DNA from 3 places in the Mesorhizobium sp. NZP2234 genome. Region 2 is predicted to be linked to each of the others. Evidence: predicted binding sites of a transcription regulator. Region 2 holds the regulator's gene; each other region holds the start of a gene.
The links. The regulator HrcA, encoded in region 2, represses chaperone genes, less so after heat shock. The targets are predictions, from matches to a motif close to GTTAGCACTCNCNNNNNGNGAGTGCTAAC.
Positions count from the first base shown of each region.

Region 1: a site for HrcA is predicted at 6,124-6,152, ahead of groES (co-chaperone GroES). Genes of this name have one in related genera too.
Region 3: a site for HrcA is predicted at 3,543-3,571, ahead of EB230_RS13845 (co-chaperone GroES). Genes of this name have one in related genera too.

Region 1 is NZ_CP033364.1:6,584,621-6,592,532, forward strand. Features, by position in the region: gene EB230_RS31730 (beta-ketoacyl-ACP synthase III) at 1-315, shown strand, start outside; gene panD (aspartate 1-decarboxylase) at 372-824, shown strand; gene EB230_RS31740 (NodA family N-acyltransferase) at 1,814-2,404, opposite strand; partial or broken gene fabG (3-oxoacyl-[acyl-carrier-protein] reductase) at 2,888-3,624, opposite strand; partial or broken gene EB230_RS31750 (beta-ketoacyl-[acyl-carrier-protein] synthase family protein) at 3,947-5,122, opposite strand; gene EB230_RS31755 (acyl carrier protein) at 5,150-5,425, opposite strand; gene groES (co-chaperone GroES) at 6,235-6,531, shown strand; gene groL (chaperonin GroEL) at 6,597-7,912, shown strand, end outside.
Region 2 is NZ_CP033364.1:898,046-905,957, forward strand. Features, by position in the region: gene EB230_RS04235 (VOC family protein) at 1-322, opposite strand, end outside; gene rph (ribonuclease PH) at 338-1,054, opposite strand; gene hrcA (heat-inducible transcriptional repressor HrcA) at 1,212-2,294, shown strand; gene EB230_RS04250 (hypothetical protein) at 2,335-2,532, shown strand; gene EB230_RS04255 (sorbosone dehydrogenase family protein) at 2,630-3,997, shown strand; gene EB230_RS04260 (LysE family translocator) at 4,216-4,833, shown strand; gene cysK (cysteine synthase A) at 5,031-6,011, shown strand; gene EB230_RS04270 (glutathione S-transferase family protein) at 6,136-6,762, shown strand; gene EB230_RS04275 (RNA polymerase sigma factor) at 6,766-7,912, opposite strand, start outside.
Region 3 is NZ_CP033364.1:2,814,362-2,822,273, forward strand. Features, by position in the region: gene EB230_RS13810 (acyltransferase family protein) at 1-408, shown strand, start outside; gene EB230_RS13815 (diguanylate cyclase) at 882-1,943, shown strand; tRNA gene EB230_RS13820 (tRNA-Cys) at 2,155-2,230, shown strand; gene EB230_RS13825 (hypothetical protein) at 2,383-2,625, shown strand; gene EB230_RS13830 (hypothetical protein) at 2,631-2,822, shown strand; gene EB230_RS13835 (DUF1488 domain-containing protein) at 2,860-3,126, opposite strand; gene EB230_RS13840 (hypothetical protein) at 3,123-3,377, opposite strand; gene EB230_RS13845 (co-chaperone GroES) at 3,624-3,938, shown strand; gene groL (chaperonin GroEL) at 4,000-5,631, shown strand; gene EB230_RS13855 (hypothetical protein) at 5,772-5,930, shown strand; gene EB230_RS13860 (GYD domain-containing protein) at 6,219-6,533, shown strand; gene EB230_RS13865 (GAF domain-containing protein) at 6,710-7,207, shown strand; gene EB230_RS13870 (tetratricopeptide repeat protein) at 7,330-7,912, opposite strand, start outside.

The sequences.
Region 1 (7,912 bases), 1.1 Mb from region 2:
GGCAAGGCGGTCGAGATGATGACTGCCTGCTCGGAGGACGCGCTCGCTACAGCCCAAATGCGGCCGCAGGATATCGATCGGTTCGTGCCGCATCAGGCCAACGCCCGCATTTTCGACGCGGTCGGGAGGAACCTAGGCATAGCCGATCACGCGATCGTCAAGACGATCGCCGACTATGGCAATTCTTCCGCCGCAACGATCCCGCTCTCGCTGTCGCTGGCCCATCGGATGCAGCCGTTTCGGCCGGGCGAGAAAATTCTTCTGGCGGCGGCGGGCGCGGGCCTCAGCGGCGGTGCCCTCGTCGTCGGAATTTAGCCGAGCGAACCAGCTGCCAAGATTCACCTTGTATGATGATGAGGACAACAGAACCAATGCGAAAAATAGTGGCCGGCAAGCTGCACGGCATTCACGTCACCGAAGCGAACCTCAACTACCATGGTTCGATAACGCTCGACCCCGACCACTGCGAGGCAGCCGGGATCCTGCCGATGGAATTCGTGGAGATATGGAATAAGAATTCCGGTGCGCGGATTTCGACCTATGTCATCCTCGGCGAGCGCGGTTCACGGTGCTGCATCCTCAACGGAGCGGCGGCTCGCACCTGTCAGCCCGACGACCCGATTATCGTCTGCAGCTCCATCTACCTGGACGAAGCGCATATCACTTCGCTGAAGCCGCGGATCGTCACGTTCGACCAGGATAACCACATACTCGACCGCCTGAGCTACTCCGTCGATATTGACACAGACGGCCGTTACAGTTTCGCGATTCTTGACGAGGCGGATGAGCCTTTGGTCATTCCTGCCCTGGTCTCCGGGGCGTGAGCCGCGCTCCACAGATGTGCGAGCCTCTTCGCCCCGTTGCAACGTGCTCGGCACTGAAGAGCGTCTAGTCTAAGACTCGACGAAGTTGCTGACGCTCAGCTTCGAAAGGCTGATGCCCACTGCGCCTTGGGCACCGTGGGCCTTCGTGGGATGGCGCAATGTCTCGCATCTGCTGATCGGCGAACAGCGGTTTGCATGTCTGACCCTTGTCTCAGGTTACTTGCGGTGGCGGCTTGCAAATTCTTGCTGCCTTCTCAAGCGCCGCGGCTGGGTCCTTGACGACCTGGCTTTTCATGATCTTTGCCGCCGTGTCGATCAAGCAGGCCATCGTCTTCCGCATCGGCAGCGGTGCCAACCATCATCGCGAATATGGCTAGCCGAACGGTCGCAAGCAGCACTGAGGTGGGCCTTCGGCAAAGTGTTTCCCGCCGGCACCATGGGCTCACCAGCCATCTAACGCCTGATCCGGTTGCATATCAGCGTTCGTCGATCGGCGGCTTGGCAGCAAGGCCGAGCCTGGCTCGTTGGCCATCGGCGAAATTTTCGGCGGGAGACTGTGTCTTGAACCGAAGAACTGTCAGTTTGCCGTCCTCAACAGTATGAACGACCCATCCCCCACCGCACCGCTTGACGCGCACGTCATTAGGTTCGCCAGCCACCATTACTGCCCCTCATTTTCGTCGCCCTTAGGATGAGACTGGAAGCCGTTCCCGCACATCGGAAAACATGGGACCTTACGTAACGTCAAGCCCCAATTTTGGGATAGCCGATGCCTCGTCGATTTCAGGGTGACGGCGATTGAGGTCCGCAAAGTCCGTGCGCGCGCAACCTCGTGCTCGGATCGACTTAGATGCGCAGATTTTGCATGTTAATTCAGCCTTATTATCCACAGCTAACGTGAATGGGAACGCGTATTCAGTCCGAGTAGCTCAGCAGAAAATCCGCCGCTCTGGTGCCTCAGCGCCATCACCCGGCACCTTCAAGATGTTTCATAGCTCCGGACCGTTCCGAACGATCAGGGTGCCGGATGGCCACTCGCTCATCGAGCGTCCAATCGGCACAACCACGACGAGCACGTCCTCGACGCGCGTGGGCGGCAGGTCGAGATACACATCTGCGAGAGTGGACCGCACACGAACGCCCGACACAATCGCCGCCAGGCCGTCTCTGCAGAACCTCTCCATATGGTTCCGCATCGCGTGCCGAACGGTGCCGAAAGCGAATGGAACCCCAAGCTGCTGCAACACTGGATATACAAGGCGCATTGAATGACTGATCCCTTGTCCCTCAAGATCCGGTCGCACCCCGTACAACCCCAGGTCGGCCACCAGGAGCTCGACCTCGTCAACTTTGATAAATCGGCGTAGTATGCCGATATGAGCCGCTACGCCGTGCGCGTCGTAGCTGATTGCGCGGAGCTCCGGTCTCGCACCGGCCCAGCTACGGCCGCCTTCGAATGGCTCTGCGTTGAAGGCCCCAGTCGGTCCGTAGGTCTTTCGGAAAAACTCGGAGAGTTCGACATGATCGGCCTGTTGCAACTCATTTTCCCAGCACAACCTCCACCGCACGTCAGAGCACATGGAAAGACCTCATCTTTGTTGCTGTTTTGTTGGGGAAGCGCCTAGCAGGGGGACGCTTGTCGCATCGAGCCGGCTCGATGTAGCTTGCGCAGGTCACCGTAGAAACTAGCCGCAATGAACATGCGACTCCGTTGTGTTCCGAGCACGCCGGAAGGCGTACATCAGAAAAATACAGCTCGGAGCCAATACAAACATCGATAATTACCTTTGGCTTACATCTTTGAAATCTTTCTATGCGACGTTCTGCAGAATGGGCAAAATCCTTTGTTTCGATGAATGCATCCATGCTATGGATAGGAAAGCATGCGTTTCAAAGAGCTTGTCTAGCCGCGGCCCCAAAGGCAGCCTTTATCACGAGGCTTCGACCCGGCCAGTTGCCCCGACCGACCCGCTCGTCAGTTGCCAGACCAACCGACAGCTATCTGGGTGGGAACCTTCCTCCACTGTTGATACGCGTCATCGGGGCGCACTGAACTTTTCAGGCTAAATCATTGCCATGCCGCCGTTCACATGAATGGTCTGGCCGGTGATGTAGGCGGCCTCGTTCGAGGCCAGGTAGACCACAGCCGAGGCGACTTCCACGCCGGTGCCTATGCGCCTGGCCGGAATGGCGGCCATGATCGCTTGTTTCTGCTTGTCGTTCAGCTTGTCGGTCATGGCCGATTCGATGAAGCCCGGCGCCACGCAGTTCACCGTCACGCCGCGTGTCGCGATCTCCTGCGCCAGCGATTTCGACATGCCGATCATGCCAGCCTTTGACGCGCAATAGTTCGCCTGGACCGGATTGCCGGTTACGCCGGACACGGAGGTGATGTTGATGATGCGGCCGTTGCGGCGGCGCCTCATCGAATGGGTCAGTTCGCGGGTGAGCCGGACCACGGCGGTCAGGTTGACCTCGAGTACCGCGACCCAGTCCGCGTCCGACATGCGGATAAAAAGCCCGTCCTTGGTGATGCCGGCATTGTTGACCAGTATGTCGACGCCTTCGAGTTCGGCTTCCGCGTTTGCGCCCCGCGCCTTGACCTCGTCGCGGTTCGAGAGGTTCGCCGGAAACAGTCTTGTCCGCCCGCCAAGCTCGGCAGCCAACATCTCGAGCTTTTCGACACGCGTGCCGTGCAGGCCGACGGTTGCGCCCTGCGCGTGCAGCGCCCGTGCACGGCCTCGCCGATTCCACCGCTTGCTCCAGTGACGAGCGCGTTGCGGCCGGTCAGATCGAACATTTATCGATTCCCTTTTCTAAGGACCGGCTTCGCACGGAAGCGGTGACTGGCGGCCACGCGCCTTCCAGATATTATCGGGTAGAGCTTTGGACAAACCCCCGAGCCGAACTCGAAGGGGCTTCGCTTAACCTTCCGGGTAGCGGTACGTCCACGTCGCTTCAACAGTTGAGAATTTTGCAAAAAATGGGGCCCCGGCTTGTCCAGCTTCCGCTGCCACTTGGCGCATTCACCGAGGCGGTCCAAGGGCAGGTCCTTCACAATCGTAATCCGGCAAGCATTTGGATCCGAGAGATAGAGTTACTGGAGGCATCTCGCATGGCTTCTACACCTGCCTGAACGCCAGAACTGCGTTCATGCCGCCCATGGCGAAGGCGTTGCTCAGTGCCACGCGCACCTTGCGCTCGCGCGCCGCATTGGGCGTGACGTCGAGATCGCAATCGGGGTCTGGCTCGCGATAATTAGCGGTCGGCGGCACGATGCCCTCCCGGATCGCCATCACGGAGGCGATCATTTCAAGTGCGCTCGCTGCGCCCAGGCAATGCGCGTGCATGGACTTGGTGGACGAGACCGACATCGAATAGGCATAGTCTCCGAAGACGCGCTTGATCGCCGCCGTCTCGGTCTGATCGTTGGCCTTGGTGCCGGTGCCGTGGGCGTTGAGGTAGTCCACGTCCTCGGCATTCAGCCCGTCGTCGGCAAGGCAAGCGCGCATCGCGGCCTCCGGCCCCTCGATAGACGGCGCGACGATGTGGAAGGCGTCGCCGGAAAGGCCGATGCCTGCGATCTCGGCAAGCATTGTGGCACCGCGTACGGCGGCATGCTCATAGCTTTCCAGCACGGCCATGCCCGCACCCTCGCCTATCACCACTCCCTTCCTGTCGGCGGAGAAGGGCCGGCAAGTATCCGGAGCGAGCGAGCGCATTGCTTCCCATGCCTTCATCTGAAGGCATACGAGCGGCGCTTCGGCGCCTCCGGCAAGCATCCCGTCGGCCCGGCCGAGCCTGATCTGATCCGCGGCCGAAGCGATCGCATGGTTGGCTGATGCGCATGCGGAGGCGATGGCAAAGACCGGGCCGCGCAGGCCGAGACTCATGCTGACCTGGCTGGCAGCGGCGCTCGGCAACCCCCTTGGTGCAGTGTAAATGCCAGCACGCTTCGCCCCGCCCAAAAGGAGGTCGCGGTAGGTTTCTTCGACCGTTCCCCAGCCGCAGACGCCCACTGTCGCGCCGAAGCGATACGGATTTCCCTCATCGCAGGAAAGTCCGGCGTGTTGCATGGCTTCGCGCGCTGCAAGCACAGCGAGCAAGCTGTGGCGGTCCATGGAGACGAGCTGGTTGCGGCCGATGTCGTGCTTGGGCAGCTCCTTGATCTCGGTACCGACAGTGCCCTTCATCTCATGAAGCGCAGAAGTGACCATCGGGCGGATGGCGGAGCGACCTTCGCGCATCTCTTTTCAGATAGAGGCGGCGTTGTTGCCTAGGCCGCAAAGCCCGCCCATCCCAGTAATGACGACTCGCCTGTCTAATCAGACCCCCTTCGCGAGCAAACCGCGGACAGCTTCCACCATGTCGCCGACATTCTTGAGATTCGACCAGGCATCCGCCGCGTTCATGTCGATCTTGATGTCGTAGGCCTGCTCCACATCCCAGAGGAGATCCGCCAGACCCAGCGAATCGACTCCGAGCGAGGTCAGTTCCGTGGCAGTCGTTATTTCGCCGATGATGGACGCACTCTCGCCGCTCTCCGATTCGACGCGGTTCTTGATCGTGGCAATGATTTCCGTTGCGAGTTGATCAGCCATTGTGTTCCTTTCCATAGCAATGCCTTTTGACGTGGGTGCGGCGCCATACCTCTGCCAGTCACGTCGCAAAAATCGTCCCTGACCAGGCTTGTGCAACCCACCAACACCAATCGGATTATGGAGACCGGATGAGTTCCGGTTGCTCTGAGGCGTTGGCATCCAACTGCAGCTCATTTTCCCGCGGCAACTTCCATCGCACGTCTGAGCTCATGGAAAGATCTTCTCCTTTCAGGCTCTTTTTTCGCAGTTGTCACACGATGAGGGTAGCGGGCAATCAGGACGTGTGAGGTGCTGTCAATGCGAGATTCCGGAAGATTGAGAAAATCGTTTGTTTCGATGAGATGCATCCACCCTATGGATAGAAATACAGTCCAATAAACGGGCAAGCCTCTGGTGCGGGCGATAATGCTACAGGAGACATCCCGCATGGCCACCCCACGCAAAAGCTGGGCACGTCTCGGTCGCTACTAGATGCTCAGCGCCTCACACTCGCTCTCTCCGGTGCAACGAAACGGCGCTTGCGCATCGCTGAAGGCCCAAGGGGTTAGCGATCCGAAAGGGCGGATATTATCTTTCGGGCCGAGCTTCCGAACACCATCGATTCGCTCGAACTCTTTCAGGCCTGCATCGCCCGGAATATCGTGATCGCCCACCTCTTGTCTTGACTAGCCCCAGCCTAGGCCTTATGCCGTCACCATGTTAGCACTCGTCCTTGGTGAGTGCTAACAGTAGGTCCGGCATAGCCGAGCTTTGTAGGTTGTCCGGCGCTGCCGGACGCTTTTCCCACCGTTCTCATCGAGGAAGAAAAAATGGCAAAGTCGAAGTTCCGCCCGCTTCATGACCGCGTGGTCGTTCGCCGGGTCGAATCCGAATCCAAGACCGCCGGCGGGATCATCATCCCCGACACGGCAAAGGAAAAGCCGCAGGAAGGCGAGATCATCGCCGTTGGTTCCGGCGCCCGCGACGAAGCCGGCAAGCTGGTCCCGCTGGACGTCAAGGCTGGCGACCGCATCCTGTTCGGCAAGTGGTCGGGCACCGAAGTCAAGCTCAATGGCGAAGACCTTCTGATCATGAAGGAAGCCGACATCATGGGCATCATCGGCTAACACGCCGCCGCCTTTCATCCGTACCATCCAATCTGAATTTCGGGCGAAATGCCCAGGAGTACAAAATGGCTGCCAAAGACGTAAAATTCTCCCGTGATGCCCGCGAGCGCATGCTGCGCGGTGTCAACATCCTCGCCGACGCGGTGAAGGTCACGCTGGGTCCGAAGGGCCGCAACGTCGTCATCGACAAGTCGTTCGGCGCCCCGCGCATCACCAAGGACGGCGTCACCGTCGCCAAGGAAATCGAGCTCGAAGACAAGTTCGAAAACATGGGCGCACAGATGGTCCGCGAAGTTGCTTCGAAGACCAACGACATTGCCGGCGACGGCACCACGACCGCGACCGTTCTGGCGCAGTCGATCGTCCAGGAAGGCCACAAGGCGGTTGCCGCCGGCATGAACCCGATGGACCTGAAGCGCGGCATCGACCTCGCCGTCACCGACGTCGTCGCGACGCTGATCAAGAACGCCAAGAAGATCAAGACCTCGGAAGAGGTTGCCCAGGTCGGCACGATCGCCGGCAACGGCGACGAGTCGGTCGGCGCCATGATCGCGGAAGCGATGCAGAAGGTCGGCAACGAAGGCGTCATCACGGTCGAGGAAGCCAAGACCGCCGAGACCGAACTCGAAGTCGTCGAAGGCATGCAGTTCGATCGCGGCTATCTCTCGCCCTACTTCGTCACCAACGCCGACAAGATGGTTGCCGATCTCGAGGACGCCTACATCCTGCTCCACGAGAAGAAGCTCTCCAACCTCCAGGCCATGCTGCCGGTTCTCGAAGCCGTCGTGCAGACCTCGAAGCCGCTGCTCATCATCTCGGAAGACGTCGAAGGCGAGGCTCTGGCCACGCTGGTCGTCAACAAGCTGCGTGGTGGCCTGAAGATCGCCGCCGTCAAGGCGCCGGGCTTCGGTGATCGCCGCAAGGCCATGCTGGAAGACATCGCCATCCTCACTGGTGGCCAGGTCATCTCGGAAGACCTCGGCATCAAGCTCGAGAACGTCGGCCTCAACATGCTCGGCCGCGCCAAGAAGGTGTCGATCTCCAAGGAAAACACCACCATCGTCGACGGCGCCGGCAAGAAGGAAGAGATCCAGGGCCGCGTCGCCCAGATCAAGCAGCAGATCGAGGAGACCACCTCGGACTACGACAAGGAGAAGCTGCAGGAGCGTCTCGCCAAGCTCGCGGGCGGCGTTGCCGTCATCCGCGTCGGCGGCGCGACGGAAGTCGAAGTCAAGGAAAAGAAGGACCGCGTCGATGACGCCCTCAACGCGACCCGTGCGGCCGTGGAAGAAGGCATCGTTGCAGGCGGCGGCGTTGCCCTGCTGCGCGCTTCGGCCAACATCAAGGCCACCGGCGCCAATGCCGACCAGGCTGCTGGCAT
Region 2 (7,912 bases):
CGAATTCGCTTTCGATGGCAATTCTTTTTGCCTCCAGATGGGCTTTCCAGGCCACGATTTCCGCAGCGCTCGCCGCGAAGCAGAGATGACCTTCGCCGACCGCGCCATGCGGCGGCACTTTCAGCCGCGCGTCCGGCGCCGGAGGTATCTTGGTCGTCTCGGCATTGAAGACCAGCAGCACGCCCGGCCCGCAGCGGAAGAAAAGATGTCTGCCGTCCACCTTGCCGAGCAGATCGAGGCCGAGCACGCCGACATAGAATTCTTCCGCCGCCGCCAGATCGGTGACGTACAGGGCTGATTCAAGGATGGCGGAGGGGGTCACCAGAAAATCGATGGCTTACGCCACCGCCATCTGCTGCAGGCTGACCAGGCGCTGGATGCCTTTCTTGGCCAGGCCCATCAATTCCGCGAACTGCCCATCCGAGAAGGGCTCGCCCTCGGCGGTGCCCTGGATCTCGACAATGCCGCCCTTGCCGGTCATGACGAAATTGGCGTCGGTGCCGGCCGAGGAATCCTCGAGATAGTCAAGATCGATGACCGGCTGGCCGTCATGGATGCCGCAGGAAATCGCCGCGACATGGTCCTTCAACACCTTGGCGACGCTGGCCATCTGCCGGGCTTCCATCCAGCGCAGGCAGTCATAAAGCGCCACCCAGCCGCCGGTGATCGAGGCGGTGCGGGTGCCGCCATCGGCCTGGATGACGTCGCAGTCGACGGTGATCTGCTGTTCGCCCAGCGCCTGCAAATCGACCACGGCGCGCAGCGAACGGCCGATGAGGCGCTGTATTTCCAGCGTGCGGCCGCCCTGCTTGCCGGCGGAGGCCTCGCGGCGCATGCGCTCGCCGGTCGAGCGCGGCAGCATGCCGTATTCGGCCGTCACCCAGCCCTTGCCGGAATTGCGCATCCAGCCGGGCACCTTCTCCTCGAGGCTCGCCGTGCACAGGACATGGGTGTCGCCGAACTTCACCAGGCACGAGCCTTCGGCGTGCTTGGAGACGCCGCGCTCGAAGGAGATGGCGCGCATTTCGTCGAATTGGCGTTTGGAGGGGCGCATTCGGGCTTCTTTCCAGTCATTTTTCGGAATCGTGGCCGGCTTTTAGACGCATGGGGGGCAGCGCGCAAAGGAAAACGGACCGGACGATCCGACACAGACACCGGGTTGCGCCCGCCGTGCCGAAGTCTATATCCTGAACAAGGAGGTTTCTGGCCGAATGACCAAGGCAATCGATCCGGGTTCGCAACCGCTCGCACTTCAATCACTCGACATGCGCTCACGCGACATCTTCCGGCGCATTGTCGATTCCTATCTCAGGGACGGCGAGCCGGTGGGCTCGCGCAGCCTGTCGCGCATCCTGCCCTCCTCGCTGTCGCCGGCCACCATCCGCAATGTGATGAGCGACCTCGAGCACCTCGGGCTGATCTACGCGCCGCACATCTCGGCCGGCCGGCTGCCGACGCAGGCCGGCCTGCGTTTCTTCGTCGACGCCTTCATGGAGCTTGGCGACCTTTCCGACGAGGAGCGCCGCACCATCGAGGCACAGGTGCGGGCCTCCGGTTCGGGTGCGACGCTGGAGCACATGCTGACCGAGGCCAGCCAGATGCTGTCGGGCATGTCGCGCGGCGCCGGCCTGGTGCTGGCCGCCAAGAACGAGGTGGCGCTGAAGCATATCGAATTCATCCAGCTGGAACCGACCAAGGCGCTTGCCGTGCTGGTGTCGCAGAATGGCGACGTCGAGAACCGCGTTGTCGAGCTGCCCGCCGGCATCACCGTCTCGCAGCTGCACGAGGCCTCGAATTTCCTCAACGCGCATATCCGCGGCCGCACGCTGGCCGAGGCGCGGACCGAGATCGCCCGCATCAAGGAAGAGACGCGAGCCGCTCTCGACACGCTGTCGCAAGACCTGGTCGAGAAGGGGCTTGCGGTGTGGGCGGGCGCCGAAAGCGGCCTGCCGGCAAGGCTGATCGTACGCGGCCGCGCCAACCTGCTCGAAAACGTCACCGCCCAGGCCGACATCGAACTGCTGCGGCATCTGTTCGAGGACATGGAGACGCAGGACGGGCTGATCCAGCTGCTCGATCTCGCCGAGCAAGGATCGGGCGTGCGCATCTTCATCGGCTCGGAAAACAAGCTGTTCTCGCTGTCCGGCTCGTCGCTGGTCGTCGCGCCCTATCGCGACAAGGATGCCCGCGTCGTCGGCGCGCTTGGCGTCATCGGCCCGACCCGTCTGAATTACGCCCGAATCGTGCCGATGGTCGATTATACCGCGCAGCTGATATCGCGCATGTTAAGGTAGCGCCCCGGATAGCAAGAGACGGGCAGCAAGGAGAAGAAGAATGGCGCTCGAAGAATTCAAGGCCCGGATCAGCCTGCTGCTCGAGGAGATGGTGAACCAACCGGAAGACCAGCACGAAATCCAGGAACAGCTGCGCGAAAAACTGCGGGAGATGCGCGCCATGGGCCTGCCGCTGCCGGCGGATCTCGTCGCGCTGGAAAAACGCCTCGACGACGATTTTTACGCTGCCGGGACATAGACCGGAAACCGGTCTTTCGCTCCTCGACGCATCGTATGAGGCGGAACCTCTGGACAGACCTGCCGTTGGTTTCCTTCGCGACCAGATGGAGGACAAGATGATCCGATCGGCCGGCCTGGTGCTTCCAGCGCTCTTTCTCGCAACAGCGGCCTTCGCGCAGCAGGCGGACCAACCGGTGCTGAAAGGCGCGGCCGCCTTCGGCGACTGGCGCGCCGACAAGCCAGGTATACGCCGCCTGATCAAGCCGGAAGACCTTCCGAAGCCCTATCTCACCAAATCCGCCTCGAACAGCGCCGGGCTCGCCGACATGCCGGCAGGCGCGAAGCCGCGACTGCCGGCGGGATTCTCGGCCGAGCTGATCGCCTCCGGCATCGACAATCCGCGCGCCGTGCGCATCGCGCCGAACGGCGACCTGTTCGTCGCCGACAGCGAAGCCAACCAGATCCGCGTCTACCGCCTGTCCAAGGACAGTGCCAAGCCCGCCGAAGACGCCATCTTTGCCCGCAATCTCAACCAGCCCTATGGCATCGCCTTCTATCCGCCGGGCAATGACCCGCAATGGGTCTATGTCGCCAACAGCGACAGGATCGTGCGCTTTGCCTACCGCAATGGCGAGCTGAAAGCCGCCGGCGAACCGCAGACCATCGTCGACAAGATTCCCTCGAACCACCACTGGACGCGCGACATCGTCTTTTCGCCTGACGGCAAGACGCTCTATCTGTCGGTCGGCTCGGGTTCGAACATCGCCGAGGACATGGGCAAGGCGCCGGATGGCGGCCTAGAAGCGTGGATCAAGTCGAAGCCGCTTGGCGCGACATGGGGCTCCGAGGACGGCCGCGCCGACGTGCTGGCCTTCGACCCGGACGGCAAGAACGGCCGCATCGTCGCCACCGGCCTGCGCAATTGTTCGGGCATGACCGTGCAGCCGGCGACCGGGGCGCTGTGGTGCGTCGTCAACGAGCGCGATGCGCTCGGCGACAATGTGCCGTTCGAGTACGCAACATCAGTCAAGGACGGCGCCTTCTACGGCTGGCCCTGGTACTATATCGGCGACAATGAGGATCCGCGCCACAAGGGAGCGCGGCCCGATCTCGCCGGCAAGGCAACCATTCCCGATGTGCTGATGCAGGCGCATTCGGCGCCGCTCAACATCGCCTTCTACGACCGCCAGGATTTTCCGGCCGGCACCGGTTTTCCCCAGGACTACAGGGGCGACGCCTTCGTGGCCCTGCACGGGTCGTGGAACCGCGGCAACAGGACCGGCTACAAGGTCGTCCGATTGCTGTTCAAGGGCGGCAAGCCGACCGGCGAATACGAGGATTTCATGACCGGCTTCGTGGTCTCCAATGGCGAGGTGTGGGGCCGGCCGGTGGGCGTGGCGGTGGCGAGCGACGGCGCCCTGATCGTCACCGAGGACGGCAACGGCACCATCTGGCGCGTGACTTATGGTGGCGCCCGCTCCTGATGGATCTTGCTCGGCTGGCACAGGCCCTTCATCCCGGATTGCCGGCGCCGGCGTCATCCCTCTTCCCGCGAACAGCGAGAAGGTGGCCGCGAAGCAGCCGGATGAGGGGACCTCGCAGGACGAAGGCCGGGATGTCTGGTGCAACGGATTCGGACATCCAGGGAATTCAACCGTGGCCCGCGCCATGCGATAAAGCTCTCCGATCCGAGACCGAAACCATGACCCTCACCGGCTTCCTCACCTACAGCGCCGCCCTTGGCATCGCCGCCGCCATCCCCGGCCCGGGCATCACCGCGCTTGTCGCGCGTGCGCTCGGCTCCGGCTTTCGTTCGGCGCTGGCGATGTTCTTCGGCCTGATGGTCGGCGACCTCACCTATCTGACCGCCGTGGTGCTCGGCCTCGCCTTTGTCGCGCAGACCTTCGGCATGGTGTTCCTGGCGATCAAATGGGCCGGCGTCGCCTATCTGGCGTTTCTGGGCTGGCGCTTCTGGACCGCCGGCATCACGCCCGAAACGGTTGAGGCCAGGAAGGGCAAGGGCGGGCTGGTTTCGAGCTTTGCCGCCGGCCTCGCCGTCACGCTCGGCAATCCCAAGACAATGATCTTCTACCTCGCCATCACGCCGACCATCGTCGACCTGAAGACCATCACGCTGGCCGACTACAGCATTCTCGCCGCTCTGACGGTCGTCGTCCTGTTCGTCGTGCTGGTCCCTTACCTGGCGCTCGCCGCCAAGGCGCGCTGGTTCCTGAAATCGCCACGCGCCCTGAAGGTGCTGAACCGCACCGCCGCCGGCTTCATGGTCGGCGCGGCGGCAGCGATCGCCGCCCGCCAGTAGCACTCTTTCAGCCAAAACATTCCGAGGTCGGCCCTTTCCGCGAAATGCTTTTCCGGGACAACGGCGTTTTAGACAAACGCCCCACTCGGATATTTCCGGCCGACAGCTTATGTTGCGCGGCTGAAAGCCCTATCTTGCCGGCTGCAATGCCACTTGCCTGAAATTCTCACTCGCCTGAAATCCTGGGAGCGAAACCAATGAACAAGCCCGTCACCTCCGCCCGCGTCCCCGGCCGCGGCCGCATCTACAATTCCATCACCGACACGATCGGCGACACGCCCCTGGTACGGCTCGACAAGTTCGCCAAGGAGAAGGGGATCGTCGCCAACCTGGTGGCCAAGCTCGAATTCTTCAACCCGATCGCTTCGGTCAAGGACCGCATCGGCGTGGCGATGATCGAGGCGCTGGAGGCGGCGGGCAAGATTTCACCCGGCAAGACGACGCTGATCGAACCGACGTCGGGCAACACCGGCATCGCGCTCGCTTTCGCCGCAGCCGCCAAGGGCTACAAGCTGATCCTGACCATGCCTGAGACAATGTCCATCGAGCGCCGCAAGATGCTGGCGCTGCTCGGCGCCGAGCTGGTGCTGACCGAAGGCCCGAAAGGCATGAAGGGCGCCATCGCCAAGGCCGACGAGCTGGCCGCGACGATCCCCAACGCCATCATCCCGCAGCAGTTCGAAAACCCCGCCAATCCGGAAATCCATCGCACGACGACGGCCGAGGAGATCTGGAACGACACGCAGGGCGAGGTCGACATCTTCGTCGCCGGCATCGGCACCGGCGGCACCATCACCGGCGTCGGTCAGGTGTTGAAGAAGCGCAAGCCCTCGGTCCAGATCGTCGCCGTCGAGCCGGAAGCCTCGCCGGTGTTGTCGGGTGGCCAGCCCGGCCCGCACAAGATCCAGGGCATCGGCGCCGGCTTTGCGCCAAAGATCCTCGACACCACGATCTATGACGAGATCGTCAAGGTCTCGAATGAGGATTCGGTTGCCAATGCGCGCCTCGTTGCCCGCCTCGAAGGCGTGCCGGTCGGCATCTCGTCGGGCGCTGCCCTGCAGGCGGCGATCGTCGTCGGCTCACGGCCGGAGAACAAGGGCAAGACCCTGGTGGTGATCATCCCGTCCTTCGCCGAGCGCTATCTGTCGACGATCCTGTTCGAAGGGCTCGGCGCGTAACTCGTCGCGGCTGCTGGCCCTTTGAAAAACCGCCGGTGGCGCCTGCCGCCGGCTTGAGCGGCACCCTGCTTCCGGTTCATATCCCCATCGGCCTGCTTTGGGTGCAGGCCGGGGGGAGAATTCCATGTACAAGCTCTATACACGTCCGGGCAGCGGCGGTTTCGTCGTCGAGGCCGCGCTGGCGCTGGCGAACGCGCCGTTCCAACAGATCGACGTGCCGAAGTCCGACCGGCCCGATCCGGCGTTCCTCGACATCAGCCCGCTAAACCAGGTGCCGGTGCTGACCTTGCCGGACGGGCGCTCGATGACCGAATCGGCGGCGATCTGCATTCTGCTTGCGGAACGCCATCCCGAGGCCAGCCTGGCGCCGGCGATCGACGCGCCGGCCCGCGTCGAGTTCCTGCGCTGGATGGCGTTCATGTCGTCGGTGCTCTATCCCGCGATCCTGCGGCTGTATTACGCCTACCGCTACACGGCCGATGCCGACGGAACGAAAGCCGTCAAGCAGGCAGCCGTCGCCGAGATGGACCGCGGCTTCGCCGTTCTCGACGCCGCCTTGCGCGGCCGTGACTGGCTGGTGGGTGAGGCGATGTCGCTGGCCGACATCTATCTCGTCATGCTCGTGGCCTGGCATCCCGACATCGAAAGCGCGCGGACGGCATGGCCTGATATTGAACGCTTGTGGGCGAAGCTGCGCGAGCATCCATTGCTGAGGACGCTCAACACGTCGCACGAGATGTGGCCGGGCTGAAGCTCAGTTTCGCAGCGTTGCGCGTTTGCCTTGCAGGAACCGGCGCACCGCAGGATCGCGTTCCAGGCCGATCGCCCTGTCATAGGCCTCGGTCGCCTGCGGCACCTGGCCAAGCCTGGCCAGGAGACCGGCCCGCGCCGCCCAGTAAGGCTGATATTCATTCAGCCGCTTGTCGTCACCCAGAACGTAGAGGGCCGCCAGCCCCGCCATGGCGCCCTGCGTTTCGGCGAGCGCAACCGCGCGGTTGATCGCCACCACCGGCGATCCCACAATCGAAAACAGCGCGTCGTAAAGCGCGCGGATCGCCACCCAGTCGGTGCGGCCGGTCAGCCGTCGCGCGGCGTGGGCCGACTGCACGGCTGCCTCAAGCTGGTAGCGGCCGACCACGCCGCTCGCCGCGGCATGGGAAAGAAGCGCCTCCGCCTCATCGATGAGGGCGCGGTCCCAAAGGTCGCAGTCCTGTTCGGCCAGCGGCACGAACTCGCCTTCGGCGCTACGCCGGGCCGCGCGGCGCGCCTCGGCAAACAGCATCAGCGCAAGCAGGCCAAGCGCTTCCGGCTCCTCCGGCATCAGCGTGGCGACCAGGCGGCCGAGCCAGATGCCCTCGGTGGCGAGGTTGCGGCGCCGCGTCTCGGTGCCGGCCGGATCGGACCAGCCTTCGGCGAAGGCGGCGTAGATCGCCTCCAGCACGGCGTCCAGCCGCTCGCCGAGTTCGGCCCGCTCCGGAACCCGCAACGGAATGCCGGTTTCACGGATGCGCGTCTTGGCGCGCACCAGGCGCTGGCCCATCGTTGCCGGCGAGACCAGGAAGGCGGAAGCGATCGTCGCGGCATCGAAGCCGAGGATGGTCTGCAGGATCAGCGGCGCCCGCACGCCCGGTTCGATCGCAGGATGCGCGCAGGCAAACATCAGCCGCAGCCGTTCGTCGGGCAGATCTTCGTCGGTCATGCGCGCCTCCATCTCCTCGGCGATCAGCTTGAGATGATCGCGGGCGGCCTCCCGGGTGAGCCGCCGCCGCACCGCATCGACACGACGCCGGCGCGCCACGGCCAAAGGCCAGGCTTCCGGCTTTTCGGGCACGCCCGATTTCGGCCAGCGTTCGAGCGCCGCGGCAAAGGCGTCGGCCAGCGCGTCCTCGGCCGCGGCCACG
Region 3 (7,912 bases), 1.9 Mb from region 2:
CAGATGGGCCTGGCGGCATGGCCGCCGCTGCATCTCACTCTGGCCGTCGCGGGCGCCGTGGCGCTTTGCGTGCTCGGCGGCTTCCTGTCGCAATTTGCCGCCATGGAGTGGCTGCGCTGGCTCGGCGAACATTCGCTGGTCGTCTACGTCGCCTTCACCATCCCGATGTCACTCTTCCGCGGCGCCGCACTCGCGAGCGGCCTGCTGACCGACACCGGCATGCTCAGCCTGGCGGTGCTTTTGGTCTCGATCATCAGCCCTGTCGTGCTCTACCTCATCATCCAGCGCGTCGGCTTCGGCATGTTCCTGTTCGAGCGGCCGGCCTGGGCGCATGTCGACAACAGCGCGCCGCAAGCTGTATCGAAGGCGGCTCTGCCTGCCGCCGCCGCCCAATCAAGCCGGCCATAGTCGAGCAACGGGAGGCCGGCCCAGCCGTCCCGCAGCCACACCAGCATCTCGCTGGGTTCGCGAAATGAGGCTCGGCGCACGGCCAAGCCCGATCGACGATGGGTTCCACTATGCCATGCACGCATCTTCGGTGACTGGCGGGACTGATCGGTGCGAGGCTTGATTGCCACGTGGTTCCCCCAATCCGTCGATGCTTCGCAGCGCCACCTTTCCCCCTTCGGAGGGAAAGGAAGGGAGCTTTGCCGAACGAGCGTTGATGACGGAAAGCCTGGCACCTTCCTCTACCCCGTCGATCGGGGGGCCGAAGGACGGGCGAGACCCGTGGCTCGCCCCGGCTAGGTGGCTCGGCGAAGCCGAGACGGGGTGGGGGTCGACCAGCGCAGCCATTGCCACTCTCGTGGAGGCGAGGACGGCTTGTCAGCGAAGTTTTAAGGGCTGTTGCGCCATGGTGGTCGCCCGCCAGGAGTTTCTCCATGCCCGATACATCATACACCCCGAAAGGCCCGGCCCCGCAGCCCGGCAAGCGGGTGGGGCAGGGCAGCGCCGACGAACCGCGCCGCGACGCCGCAACCATCGCCAGGCTCAAGGCGGAACTCGCCGCGCAGGCCGCGCTGATCGCCACGCAGCAGGTTTCGCTGGCCCACAGCCGCAAGATCTTCGACCGGGCGTCGGTCGCGGCGCGCATCGGCGTTTGGGAATGCAGCCTGCCCGACGAGCGGCTGACCTGGACCGATGTGATCTATGATCTGTTCGATCTGCCGCGCGGCGCGGCGCTCGATCGAAGCGAAATCATCAAGTGCTATCCGGCGGAGTCGCGCAAGGCGCTGGACAGTCTGCGCAGCCACGCCATCGCCGAACGCAGCGGTTTTACCCTCGACGCGGAGATCACCACTTTCGCGGGACATAGCCGCTGGATCCGTATCACCGCGAGCGTCGAGTGCGAAGCCGGCGAGCCGGTGCGCATCTTCGGCATGAAGCAGGATATCACCGAGGAAAAGATCCTGTCGGACCGGATGCGCTATCTCGCCGAATTCGACGCCATGACCGGGCTTGCCAACCGCGCCCGCTTCCAGGCACGGCTGGCGCATGCGGATGAAGCACGTCCGCTCGGCGCGCTGCTTTTGATAGACCTCGACGGCTTCAAGGCCGTCAACGACACGTTCGGCCACGTCATCGGCGACGAGTGCCTCAAGGCGGCGGCCGAGCGCCTTGCCGGCGGGTGCGGCGAGGCGGAACTGGTGGCGCGTGTCGGCGGCGACGAATTCGCGGTGCTGGTCGGGTCGCATCTCGACCGCGGTGCCGTCTCCGGCGTGGCGCGCGACATCATCGAGGCGATGAGCAGGCCGGTCGCGATCCGCGGCCAGTCGCTGCGGCTCGGCGCCTCGGTCGGCATCGCGTTCGCCGGGGCGGGCTTGCCTTGCGACCTGTTCGCGCAGGCCGACACCGCGCTCTATGCCGCCAAGGCGGCGGGCCGCAACACGTTCCGCATCTTCAAGGCGGAAACCGGCGCGAAAGGCCGCAGTGCCGCCGCGTGAGGGGCAAGCTGCAGCCGCCTGCCAGAGCCGCGTTTTCTTTTGTCATGCGGGTGCTCGCGAAAAGGATGCGTTGGCAGGGATGCAAATATCGTGCGCGGATTGTCGCTGCTGCCGGTGATGACGACCCGGGAAGGCATTTTGCAACGTGCCGACAGAACGCGCTCCACGCTTAACTTTTCCGCAAGCATTTGCCGGTTAGGTCGACCGCGATGGCCTCGTGGCGGAGCGGCGACGCTGGAGACTGCAAATCTCTGAAGCCTCGGTTCGATCCCGAGGCGAGGCCTCCAAAATCATTTAGAGAGACCCGGCGCCGGACCCTTGTCGCGGCCGATTTGCGCGTTCCGGCCACGAAGGCGCGGGGCCGAGCTTAAAACCATCTATTTGAATTTGGCATGCAGGGCGCTCGCCAAAAGAGTGCTATGGCAAGGGGCGGGCATGCTTGCTCGGATTTTCCCCGACATTCGAGGTCGTTTTCGTGCGTGAACCGTCGCTGCTGCCTGTCTTTGGAAAACTTGGCACCAAGCCGTCCGTCGCGGTCAAGGCGACGCCGGCCGCTTCGACGGGGATCGTGTCGCGCTTGCGCGAGGCAATGGCCACGCATGGCGGCATGGCGCTGAAGCTGTCGGTGATTGCCTGGACGATATTGGTCCTGGGCACGGTGTTTTTCATGATACAGGGCTGACCAGCATGGCAAATCGATACGCACTGCGCATGGACTTGCCCCAGAGTTGGGCCATCATCGATGTCTTCACCGGCCAGCCGGTCGAGGTCAGGCAAAGAGTCATGGTCGGCATGAACCCGCGCGACGCCCACGCCATGCTCGATCAGATGAATGTCCGCGACATCAAGCGCCGGGAGAGGGCCGAGCGCAAGCCCTGACCTCTGGCCGTCCCGGGCCATCTGGACCGTTGCAGCTTCAGCCGAAGTCGGCGGCCGTCAACACATACATGCTCTTGCGGGTGCGGTCGTAAGCCTTCGACGCCACGTCGCGGATGGTGCTGCTTTGCGTGTCGAATGTGGCGAGGTAGCCTGCCTCGTTGGCGGCGGTCGCCGGTTGCATCCGGGTCATCGCATCGGCCGCGACCGAGAAGGAAATCTGGAACATGCCGTCATGGCCGACGAAACGGATGCGCTTGCCGGCTTCGTCATAGCTGCGGCTGCGATTGGGGAAGGTGAGGCTCATGTCTTGACCTCCGTTGCGGCGGCCTTCTTGGTCGCCCGCTTCTTCTTCGGCGTCGGGTTCAGGGCTTCGGCGACGCGGTCGGCTTCTTCCTTGGCCAGCCGCAATTCCCGCAGCCTTGCCGTCTTGATCTCCCTTGCCCTTGCCTCGGACATATATTCGGCGGTTGCCTTGTTGCGCTCGGCCGTCTTCTTCTGCTTGTCGACAAAGCGGGCTTCAGCTTTTTCCATGATCGTCTGATTGCCATCGGCCATAGAGCAAATCTCCCTAGTGTGTGAAATCGTGAAAATGAACTTGTCCGATAAATAGGCACTCGACCGGCAAAATTCAATTTTTTGAATTATTTATGCCATGGGCGATATCACGAAACGGCTTCCCGAAATAATACTTTTAAATATTTCATCGGCTCGCGAATAATTTTTGGCACTCCTATCTATCGAGTGCCAAAGCGCCTATAGCAGAGCAGCGGCCGCCTATGCCGGCCCCAGAAAGAAGTTTTCATGAAATTTCGGCCACTCCACGACCGCGTCGTCATCCGGCGCGCCGAAGGCGATACCAAATCGAAGGGCGGCATCATCATTCCTGACAATGCCAAGGAAAAGCCGCAGGAAGGCGAAGTCATCGCCGTCGGCCCCGGCGCGCGCGACGAAAACGGCGCGCTTGTGCCGCTCGATGTCAAGGCCGGCGACCTGATCCTGTTCGGCAAATGGTCCGGCACCGAGGTCAAGATCGACGGCGAGGACCTGCTGATCATGAAGGAAGCCGACATCATGGGCGTGATCGAGAAGAGCGTCGAAGCCAAGAAGGCCGCCTGACTGGAGCGCCGCGCGTTCCGCGCGGGGTTCGTCCACTCCAAATTCGAACGGGATTGAAAAAATGTCTGCCAAGGAAATCAAATTCGCCACCGACGCGCGCGACCGCATGCTGCGCGGCGTCGAGATCCTCACCAATGCGGTGAAGGTCACGCTCGGCCCCAAGGGCCGCAATGTCATCATCGACAAGGCCTATGGCGCGCCGCGCATCACCAAGGACGGCGTCACCGTCGCCAAGGAGATCGAGCTTGCCGACAAGTTCGAGAACATGGGCGCGCAGATGGTGCGCGAAGTGGCCTCCAAGACCAATGACCTCGCCGGAGACGGCACCACCACCGCCACGGTGCTGGCCGCCTCGATCCTGCGCGAAGGCGCCAAGCTGGTCGCCGCCGGCATGAACCCGATGGACTTGAAGCGCGGCATCGACCAGGCGGTTGCCGCCGTCGTCGGGGAAATCAAGGCCAAGGCCAAGAAGGTCAAGTCGTCGGCCGAGATCGCGCAGGTCGGCACCATCGCCGCCAATGGCGACGCTACCGTCGGCGAGATGATCGCCAAGGCGATGGACAAGGTCGGCAATGACGGCGTCATCACCGTCGAAGAGGCCAAGACCGCCGAAACGGAGCTCGACGTCGTCGAGGGCATGCAGTTCGACCGCGGCTATCTCAGCCCGTATTTCGTCACCAATGCCGACAAGATGCGCGCGGAACTGGAAGAGCCCTACATCCTTATCCACGAGAAGAAGCTCGGCAATCTGCAGGCGATGCTGCCGATCCTCGAAGCGGTGGTGCAGAGCGGCAGGCCGCTGCTGATCATTTCGGAAGATGTCGAAGGCGAGGCGCTGGCCACGCTGGTCGTCAACAAATTGCGCGGCGGCCTCAAGGTCGCGGCGGTCAAGGCGCCGGGCTTCGGCGATCGCCGCAAGGCAATGCTCGAAGACATCGCCGTGCTCACATCGGGCCAGATGATCTCGGAGGATCTCGGCATCAAGCTCGAGAACGTCACCATCGAGATGCTCGGCCGCGCCAAGCGCGTGCTGATCGAGAAGGACACCACGACGATCATCGACGGCGCCGGCACCAAGGCGACCATCCAGGCGCGCGTCGCCCAGATCAAGGGCCAGATCGAGGAGACCACCTCCGACTACGACAAGGAAAAGCTGCAGGAGCGGCTGGCCAAGCTGTCGGGCGGCGTTGCCGTCATCCGCGTCGGCGGTGTCACCGAGTCGGAAGTCAAGGAGAAGAAGGACCGCATCGACGACGCGCTGAACGCGACGCGCGCGGCGGTCGAGGAAGGCATCGTGCCCGGCGGCGGCGTGGCATTGCTGCGTGCCAGGTCGGCGCTATCAGGCCTGACCGGCGCCAATGACGATGTCACCGCCGGCATTTCGATCGTGCTGCGCGCACTCGAGGCGCCGATCCGCCAGATCGCCGAGAATTCCGGCGTCGAAGGCTCCATCGTCGTCGGCAAGCTCACCGACAGCAAGGACCACAATCAGGGCTTTGATGCCCAGAACGAGACCTATGTCGACATGATCAAGGCCGGCATCGTCGACCCGGCGAAAGTGGTGCGCACCGCCCTGCAGGACGCCGGTTCTATCGCGGCGTTGCTGATCACAGCAGAAGCCATGATCGCCGACATCCCGGCCAAGGATGCCGCGCCTGCGGGTGGTAATGGCGGTGGCATGGGCGGCTACTAAGGCTCAGCTGGCCGAAAGGCGGCTTCATGGAAGCCGCCTTTCGACCTGAATCTCGCCAAGTCGGCTCTTCTGTGAGCCGGAAGACTACCGCCGGGGGATTGCCTCCCGGCGCACAGGCCTCTAGCCTAGGAGATCGATCCATGATCGTGTTCGCGCAGAAGCCACAGACGGTCGTCACGACCGAAACCACCGAGGAAAGCCGCTTCGACCGCATCCGCAGGATTGCCGCCGACAAGCACAAGAAATCCGATTCCGATACGGCAACGCCACAAAAGGGCGAACCGAAGCGCCCGATGTAAGGCTGCGCCACGGCGCTGCCGGCCGTTCAACCTCAAAGACCACATCGCGGGTCAACGGCGCGGGTTCGATCGTCGCGGGCCGAGCGTGGTCCAGCCAGACACCGTCCTGCCGGCGGTGTCGGCGTGTCCGGTATTGTCATTATATTAGCTTAAGCGCATATTTATCCGGCGGTGTGCCCTTGGCCGCCAACGCGTCGAAGGGCGCCTGCAATTGTTCCGAAAAATAAATCGCTCCGTGACGCTCGAACTGTCGAGCAGCACGAGACATGACATTTGGAGGAAATACCCATGAAAGTGACTATCCTGGCAAACTATGCGCCCCATGCCGCCAAAGGATTGATGCAAGGCTCGGACAGGCAGGCCGCGGTCAAGGCGCTTTTTGAAAGCGTTGGCGGCAAGGTGACCAGCGTGATGTTCACGCGCGGCATCTATGACGTCGTTGTCAATGGCGAGGTGCCGGACCAGTCGGCTGGGATTGGCATGTCCCTTGCGGTGCGGGCGAGCGGCTCGCTGACCGAGATGGTCGTACTGGAAGAACTCGACATGAAGGCAGTGCTCGCGGCCGCCAAAAAGGCTGCCGGCGCGTACAAACCCGCCGGCTGATGGACTTGCCTTCCTGATCAAGGCAGCACGGTTCGAAGCCGTGCTGCCCAGTACCGGACAGGGCATCTTGTTGCGACTTTCGCGGCGACCGGAATTCAAGCTAGTATCGCCCGGTGGTCGTTTGGTGCACAGAGCTTGCGGAAACGGAACCGCGATTCTCAGTTCGGAGACAAGCCATGTTTGCGGCCAAGGCCATCGACACCACGGACAAGGCCGCGTTCTACCGCGACCTCGCCGTTCAACTGAAGGCGCTGCTCGAAGGCGAAAGCGACTCGATCGCCAACGCCGCCAACACCGCGGCGCTGATCTTCCAGATGGTGCCCGACCTCAACTGGGCCGGCTTCTATTTCCTGGCCTCGGACGAGGAACTGGTGCTGGGACCATTCCAGGGCAAGCCGGCCTGCGTGCGCATAGCCGTCGGCAAGGGTGTGTGCGGAACGGCGGTCGAACTCGGCACCTCGATGCTGATCAAGGACGTGAACGATTTCCCAGGCCACATTGCCTGCGACGCCGATTCACGCTCGGAACTGGTCGTTCTTCTGGAAGACGAGGAAGGTGTGTTCGGCGTGCTCGATCTCGACAGCCCGCTGCCTGGCCGCTTCGACAAGGCCGACCAGGCCGGCATCGAGAAGCTCGCGGCGATCTATGCCGCGTCGAGTTCCTTCGAGGATTAGTCCGCGCCCTGACCGGCCCTTGGTATCGGCCATTGGAAACGGCGAGGGTTGGCGGATGGCCATAGCTCTGGCAGGCCGTGCCCGCCAGTTATGAGCGCCGAAATCGCAGGAAACAGCGAATCTCAAGCCTTTTTTGCCGGCGGCTCCAACTTGATAAGGTTGGCTTTAGCAGTTGGATCACCTTGATCAGCGGCCTTGCGAAATAAGATAAGAGCTTGGGCGGTGTCCTGCTTTACACCACGGCCTTCGAGGTATGCTACTCCGAGGCTATTCTCAGCTTTAGCGTATCCTTGCTCGGCAGCCTTTCTTACCCAGGCCACGGCCTGCACATAGTCTACAGGAACCCCTAGCCCCTTAAAGTACGAAATACCAAGGTCGTACTGAGCACCTGCATCTCCTTGGTCCGCTGCCTTCTGGAACCACGAGTCGGCTTGGGCATAGTCGAGCGTAACGCCGAGACCCTCCCCATAGGCCACACCAAGATCATGCTCGGCGAGGGCATTCCCTTGCTCCGCTGCTTTGCGATACCATGCGATTGCATCAGGATAATCCTGGGCGACACCTTGACCTTTGAAATAAGCCAAACCCAGAAAGTACTGGGCAACGGATGTTCCTTGTTCAGCGGCCTCACGGAACCAAGTGGCGGCTTCTCGATAGTCCTGCGGGACGCCCCTTCCATCTCTGTACAGCAACCCGAGATTGGTT